2 regions of the Polaribacter sp. L3A8 genome follow, and region 2 is predicted to be linked to the other one. Evidence: riboswitches for the same ligand, from Rfam matches in the RefSeq annotation. Region 2 holds a riboswitch; the other holds the start of a gene.
The links. Region 2 has a riboswitch for S-adenosylmethionine ahead of GQR92_RS08625 (homocysteine S-methyltransferase family protein). Riboswitches for the same ligand answer to the same signal wherever they lie in the genome.
Positions count from the first base shown of each region.

Region 1 (3,928 bases), 1.4 Mb from region 2:
CATCATAGTAAAAATATTTACCAAGTATAAAATCAAAAAATAATTTTCAAACTTCAATGCTTTTTTTTAGGTTATCTTTTTATAATTTTTGATCTGTTATTACTTTTAAGAATTCATTTCTAATTGAAGTTTTTGAAAAACAGCCACCGTATTCTAAAGTTGTTGTAAAGCTACTTTGGTCTTTTATACCTCTTGATGAAACACAAAGGTGTTTTGCTGTTACCGAAACAATAACATCTTTAGTACCTAAAACTTGTTGTAAATCATTAAGAATTTGAAGTACCAACCTTTCTTGAACCTGCGGACGACGTGCGTAATAATCTACCAAACGATTAATTTTAGACAAACCAATTACTTTGTCTTTTGGTATGTATGCCACATTAGCATGACCTATTATTGGTAAAAAATGATGTTCGCAAGCAGAATCTATGGTGATATTTTGTTCTATCAGCATTTTCTGATATCCGTACTTGTTTTCAAATGTTGAAAGTTTTGGTTTATTAGCAGGATTCAATCCATAAAACAATTCTTTTACATACATTTTTGCAACACGATATGGAGTTCCAGACAAGCTGTCATCGGTTAAATCTAGCCCCATCTCTTTCATAATCATTTTAAAATGATACTCTATATTCTTAATTTTTTCATCATCAGATGTATCAAATGCATCTGCACGTAAAGGTGTTTTAATGTTTGATGAAAAATGATTATCTCCTACGATTTCAATTTGTTCTTTTTCCTTCATTTATACAGCATTTTGTGTTATTGCATTGGCAATATTTCTTATTATATAAGTGTAAAATTATTAATGCTATTGTTGGTATATATATAAATTTATCATTTAAATAAAACCATTCATTTTTTTCGTTAATTATCACCATCAATAAAGAAAAAAAACTAAACCATAAGGCCGTTTTTATCCAATTTTTAGAAGTTGTTTGTACAGAACGTTGTACAGCAAAAAAAGAGATTATTAAGAATACATAATCTAAAAATCCCCACCAACTGGGCACGCCAATACTTTGTGCTAAAAAAATAAACGGAGTAGCAACACAATGAATAAGACAGAATGTACTTGCTATGGCTCCTATACTATCTGATTTTTGTTTTATAAATATCATAATTTACCTTAATACAACTAAGTTGCAAATATAACATTATTAACAACTAATGCAACTTAGTTGTAGTAAATATGAATTTATTTTTTTTTGCCCTTTAGTTACGTTATATTTGTGTAATGGGAATTTTAAGAAAAACAAAATCTGTTAAAATATTGCTTGATGAGTTTGAAAAAAAAGCAACCGCTATTTCTGTGGTTACTTTAATAGAGCAACTTCATTTACAGATGAATAAAACGACCATATATCGTATTTTAGAAAAACTAGAAGATGATGGTTTATTACATTCATTTTTAGGAAAAAACGGACATAAATGGTATGCAAAATGTAAAGATTGCTCTCATACCGAACATCATGATGTGCATCCACATTTTCAATGTTTAGATTGTGGAAAAGTAGATTGTTTACCAACAGATGTTCTTATTCCTAATATTCCTAATCGTAAAGTTGTTGTATCTCAAGTATTATTGCTAGGAAAGTGTGAAGAATGTTTTAAATAAACTTTTCTTCATTGTCATAGTTCTAATTTTCTAATATTTTAAACCACCTTTTTACCAATTGTACATTTAAGTAATGTTGTCTATTAATTTTTTAAAAAAATTAACGTTTTTTAAGACATAATTATCCTTTTATACACTAATTTCGCGCCCTTAAATTAAGTATCAAGAATCTCAAAAAAAAGGAGATAGCAACCTGCAATAACGAGCAAGGTGCTAAATAGATAAGCCAATTAATTGGAACCAATGTTAACTCATACTTCTACTTATAAGCTGCTATGTCCTTTTTAGAATGAAAAAAGTAACATGGCAAATTCAAAAAAAATTACCCCCAAATTTAGCGCATTAATTCCCTTATTCGTATTTGTATGTACGTTTTTAGGTGTTGGTATTTATCAAAACGATTTTTATGCATTACCTGCTCCTATTGCAGTGATAGCAGGTATTATTGTAGCATTTTTAATGTTTAAACAATCTATAAATTCTAAAATTAAAACGCTGCTAAAAGGTTGTGGAGATGATAAGATTTTAACCATGTGTTTAATCTATTTATTAGCAGGTGCCTTTGCTACCATTACAAAATCTACAGGTAGTGTAGATGCTATTGTAAACCTTGGGTTAGATTATATTAACATACAATATATTTACTTTGGTATTTTTATAATTGCTGGTTTTTTATCAGTTTCTACAGGTACTTCAGTTGGTGCCATTGTTGCTTTAGCACCAATTGTTATCGGTATTGCAGAAAAAAGTAGTGTAGATTTATCTATACTTTGTGGCGCATTATTAGGCGGTAGCATGTTTGGTGATAATCTATCTGTAATTTCTGATACCACCATTGCTGCCACTCAGTCTTTAGGTTGTAAAATGAGTGATAAATTTAAACAAAATATTAAAATTGCTGTTCCCGCTGCGCTATTTACCATTGCAATCTTAATTATTCAAGGTTTAGGATTAAAAGATGTAGCATCTGAAACTGTAACGTATAGCTATTCTGTACTAAAAATAGTACCTTATATATTGGTGATTACCTTATCTATACTTGGTGTTAATGTATTTGTAACCTTATTGTTGGGTGTTCTTTCTGGTGTCTTTTTAGGTTTAATGTATGGAGATTTCACACTTCTTGAATCGACTAAAATAGCCTATACTGGTTTTACAAGTATGACAGAAATTTTCTTATTATCCTTGCTTACAGGTGGATTAGCGGCTTTGGTGAAAAAAAATGGTGGGATTGATTTTATACTTCTTAAAATTAAGACACTTATAAAAAGTAAAAAATCAGCTCAATTTGGCATTGCAACTTTAGTAAGCACCATTAATATGGCCATTGCCAACAATACTGTGTCTATAATAATTGCTGGTCCTATTGCAAAAACGATTAATGATGAGTACAATTTAGACAATAAAAAAACAGCATCCATACTAGATATATTTGCCTGTATTACACAAGGTCTTTTACCTTATGGCGCACAAGTTTTAATGATATTAAGTTTCTCTAACGGAAAAATAGATTACCTAGATTTAGTTTCTAATACATGGTATTTAGCCTTGTTATTTATATACACTTTATTATTTATCAGCTTTAAGCCACTACGATTGGGTACTAATTAAAAACAGTAGCTAAATTATTTAAATACTGTTTTATTTTAAAGAAACTCTTTTAGAAAGTAGTTCCCTATTTAGGCTAATTCTAAATATTGCAATAAGTGTTGTTTTAATATTAAACAGTTGTACTTATAGGTTAAGCATTCGTTTTTTTCTTTTAGTTTAAACGGAGAATTCTGTACATTGGTTTTATAATATTTCTAATAGGCTCTTTAAATAGAGTGCACTAATTATTTTTTAAACATAAAACAAGTGTTACGATGTTTAAGGTTATTCAGTAAAAATAAGAAGGAGTTTAGTTTATTATATCATTAAATAGGTAAATTGTGGGGAGAGCAGGATTCGAACCTGCGAAGACGTAGTCAACGGAGTTACAGTCCGTCCTCGTTGGCCGCTTGAGTATCTCCCCTGTAATTTACTATTTCAATAAACATCAAAATTACTGGCGTAATTTATTATTTTTAAAGCCGTTAGTAGGCTTTATATATTACAAATATTAATTTAGAAGTACTTATAAACAATATCATTAAAGAGTAAATTGTGGGGAGAGCAGGATTCGAACCTGCGAAGACGTAGTCAACGGAGTTACAGTCCGTCCTCGTTGGCCGCTTGAGTATCTCCCCTTTATTTATTATTTTAATGAACTTCTAAATTACGTATGTAATTTGTTGTTTTTTAGAGCCGATGGAGGGACTCGAACCCACG
Region 1 covers NZ_CP047026.1:649,024-652,951, forward strand. The annotation lists gene folE (GTP cyclohydrolase I FolE) at 80-745, opposite strand; gene GQR92_RS02295 (MerC domain-containing protein) at 723-1,121, opposite strand; gene GQR92_RS02300 (Fur family transcriptional regulator) at 1,238-1,618, shown strand; SAM-I-IV-variant riboswitch at 1,773-1,872, shown strand; gene GQR92_RS02305 (Na+/H+ antiporter NhaC family protein) at 1,922-3,229, shown strand; tRNA gene GQR92_RS02310 (tRNA-Tyr) at 3,551-3,632, opposite strand; tRNA gene GQR92_RS02315 (tRNA-Tyr) at 3,765-3,846, opposite strand; tRNA gene GQR92_RS02320 (tRNA-Thr) at 3,903-3,928, opposite strand, start outside.
Region 1: it holds a riboswitch for S-adenosylmethionine, as region 2 does, so the genes downstream of both, GQR92_RS02305 (Na+/H+ antiporter NhaC family protein) here and GQR92_RS08625 (homocysteine S-methyltransferase family protein) in region 2, are expected to answer to the same signal.

Region 2 (3,928 bases):
ATTTCTTCTGTGTTCATCCATCCCTGTAGCAACAGGAAATATATTTAAATCGAAAATAATATCCTCACTAGGAAAACCAACTTCATCTACTAAAATATCATACGATTTTTTAGCAATTTCTATTCTACGATCATAATTATCTGCTTGTCCTTCTGCATCAAAAGCCATAACAATTACAGCTGCACCGTAACGTTTAATTTGTTTTGCTTCCCAGATAAACTTTTCTTTTCCTTCTTTAAGTGAAATTGAATTTACAACACACTTACCTTGTACAACCTGTAAACCAGCTTCTATGATTTCCCACTTAGAGCTATCAATCATAATTGGCACTCTACAAATATCTGGTTCGGCAGCAATTAAATTTAAAAAACGAACCATTGACTGTTTTCCGTCAATTAAACCATCATCAAAATTAATATCGATAATTTGCGCACCACCATCTACTTGATGCCTTGCAATATCCAACGCTTCATCAAATTGTTCGTTTTTAATCAATCTTAAAAACTTACGAGAACCTGCTACGTTTGTACGTTCTCCTACGTTTATAAAATTGCTATTTTCGTTTAGAACTAAAGGCTCTAAACCAGACAATTTCATGTATCTCCTTTGGTTATTGGTTGTTTGTTTTTTGTTATTGGTCTCACTCATACTTACATTTTTTTATAATAATTAATAAAACCATTTAAGAGTTTTTTACTTGAAATTAGTTTTTCTAAGGTACTTTTTAGTTCTTCTTCTGAAATATATTCTAAATCAAAAGACAAATACAATTGTGTTTCAACTTCTTGCAAAGAACCTTTGGCTATATATAAAAAATGTATTGTTTCTTTATTTGATTGCCTCCCAATTCCTTCTGCAATATTTGAAGGTACAGAAACAACGCATCTTCTTATTTGATTAGTTAACCCATAAATTTCCTCTTTAGGAAAAGATTTAGTTAATAGATATACAATCTTAACCAATCCTCTTGAATATTTCCAAACCTCTAATTCTGTATAATTCATAATTTAGTTATTTGTTTTAATTTATGGTTATTAGAATTTCTCTTTAGATGTAAACAATCAACCAAAAACCATTAACCATTAACCATTAACTACTCTAGGTTTATATTTTGCTGCAATATTTGCAATAACGCTAATATGCTCTGGTGATGTTCCGCAACAACCTCCAATAATATTAATTAAATCTTTCTTTAAATATTCTTCTATTTGTTCTCCCATTTCTTCAGGAGTTTCATCATATTCTCCAAAAGCATTTGGTAAACCAGCATTTGGATGCGCAGAAATTGCAAAATCTGTTTTATTTGCGATTGCTTGTAAATGAGGTTGCAATAAATTGGCTCCTAAAGCACAATTAAATCCTACAGATAATAATGGTATATGAGAAACAGATATTAAAAATGCTTCTGCCGTTTGGCCAGATAATGTTCTACCTGAAGCATCTGTAATTGTACCACTCAACATTATTGGAATATCGATATTTCTTTCTTCTTTTACTTGCTCTACGGCAAATAAAGCTGCTTTTGCGTTTAAAGTATCAAACACCGTTTCTATCAATAACAAATCTGCGCCACCATCTAATAAAGCTTCTGTTTGTTGCTTATAAGCTATTCTTAATTCATCAAAAGTAACTGCTCTATAACCAGGATCATTTACATCTGGAGACATACTTGCCGTTCTATTTGTTGGACCTATAGAACCCGCTACAAAACGTGGTTTATGTGGCTCTTTGGCTGTAAAGGCATCTGCAACTTCTTTGGCTATTTTTGCAGATTGATAATTTAATTCATACACCAAATCTTCCATCTGATAATCTGCCATAGCTATGGTAGTACCAGAAAAAGTATTGGTTTCTATAATATCTGCACCAGCATCAAAATACTTACCGTGAATGGTTTTTATGGCTTCTGGCTGAGTAATTGATAACAAGTCGTTATTTCCTTGTAAAGGTGTTGGATAGTCTTTAAAGCGTTCTCCTCTAAAATCTTCTTCTGTAAATTTATATGCTTGTAGCATAGTACCCATGGCACCATCTAAAACTAAAATTCGTTCTTGTAAAGCTTTGTATATATTTGACATTTTATGATATTTTTATCAATATGTCATCAGGAAAGGTAATTTTTTCGCTGTTATCTGTCTTTTAATTTTTTAAAAACTAAAAGTAGAATGTAGCACCTTTCTCAAGATATGAGAGGTTGCCAAGGCTTCAGCGGGTCTAATCCCTCTGCCTTTCGTGATAACGTATCAATAAGTTTATGAACTGAACTGCAAATAAAAGGAATATTTTTTTATTTGCAGAATCTATTTGTAAAATCTACTCCTTTTCGAATAAATTTGATGATAAATATCGATCTCCTCTATCGCAAATAATTGCAACAACAACACCTTTATCTATTGAATTTGCTACTTTTAAAGCCGTTGCAACCGCACCTCCACTACTCATTCCTGCAAAAATGCCTTCTTCTTCTGCTAAACGATGTGTTGCTTCTATAGCTTCTTCTTCACTAACCTCTAATACTTGATCTATTTTTTTAGGTTTAAAAATGGCTGGTAAATATTCTTGTGGCCATTTTCTAATTCCTGGTATTTTTGCACCATCTTTTGGCTGCACACCAATAATAGTAATATTTTTGTTTTGTTCTTTTAAATAATCAGAAACACCTGTAATGGTCCCAGTAGTTCCCATAGCAGACACAAAATGAGTTACTTCTCCTTCTGTATCTCTCCAAATTTCTGGCCCTGTTGTATTGTAATGTGCCTTTGGATTATCAAAATTATCAAACTGATTTAAACGAAAATATCCTTTCTTATACTTTAACTTTAAAGCATAATCAATTGCGCCTTCAATACCTTTATCTGCTGGAGTTAAAATTACTTTTGCCCCGTATGCTCGCATGGTTTGTACTCTTTCTTTGGTTGAGTTTTCTGGCATGGTAATAACCATATTTACCCCTAAAACCTTTGCCATTAAAGCCAATGCAATACCTGTGTTTCCACTAGTTGCTTCTACTAAAGTATCTCCTTTCTTTATATTTTTTCTTTTTATTGCTTCAGAAATCATATAATAAGCAGCTCTATCCTTAACACTTCCACCTGGGTTATTCCCTTCTAGTTTTAATAATAAAGTAACACCTTCTTTTTTAAAGATATTTCTAGCTTCTACAAGTGGTGTATTTCCAACAAAATCTATGATACTTTTAGTCTTCATCTTAATTTCTTTTTTGAAAAATATTATTTTCCGATTCTACTGTAACTACTGAATTTTCTACAACCGATTCTGTAATGCAAACATTTGCGCCTATAACAGAGTTTCTTCCAATAACAACATCTCCTCCCAAAATAGTTGCATTTGCATAAATAACAACACCACTTTCTATGGTTGGGTGTCTTTTTGTTGATGCTAAACTTTTCTTCACCTGGATTCCACCTAAAGTTACTCCTTGAAAAATTTGAACATTATCTTTAATCTGAGTTGTTTCTCCAATAACAATACCCGTTGCGTGGTCTATAAAGAATGAATCTCCTATTTCTGCTCCTGGATGAATATCTGTACCAGTTGTACTATGAGCAAACTCACTCATCATTCTTGGTAATACCGGTACTTCTTGTTTTAATAATTGGTGACTTAAACGATGCACTGCAATGGCATAAAAACCTGGATACGCTAAATAAACTTCTTCTAAACTTTTTGCGGCAGGATCATTTTTTTCTGCAGCAATAGCATCCAAATCTAATCGTTGTCTAATTTCAATAAAAGAATCTTCGAAAGCAACCCAAATATCTTCTCCATTTTCAATGGATAATCGCTCTAAGATTTTTAGGAATCTGTTTTTTGTTTGTGTACCTTTTTCCGCCAAATGATTTGCATCAAATAAATTATTGATAATATCTTTGGTAAACGTTTCTACAGCATCTCTTAAACACATGCT
Region 2 covers NZ_CP047026.1:2,080,062-2,083,989, forward strand. The annotation lists gene metH (methionine synthase) at 1-648, opposite strand, end outside; gene GQR92_RS08620 (four helix bundle protein) at 651-1,004, opposite strand; gene GQR92_RS08625 (homocysteine S-methyltransferase family protein) at 1,083-2,078, opposite strand; SAM riboswitch class I at 2,126-2,242, opposite strand; gene cysM (cysteine synthase CysM) at 2,314-3,207, opposite strand; gene epsC (serine O-acetyltransferase EpsC) at 3,209-3,928, opposite strand, start outside.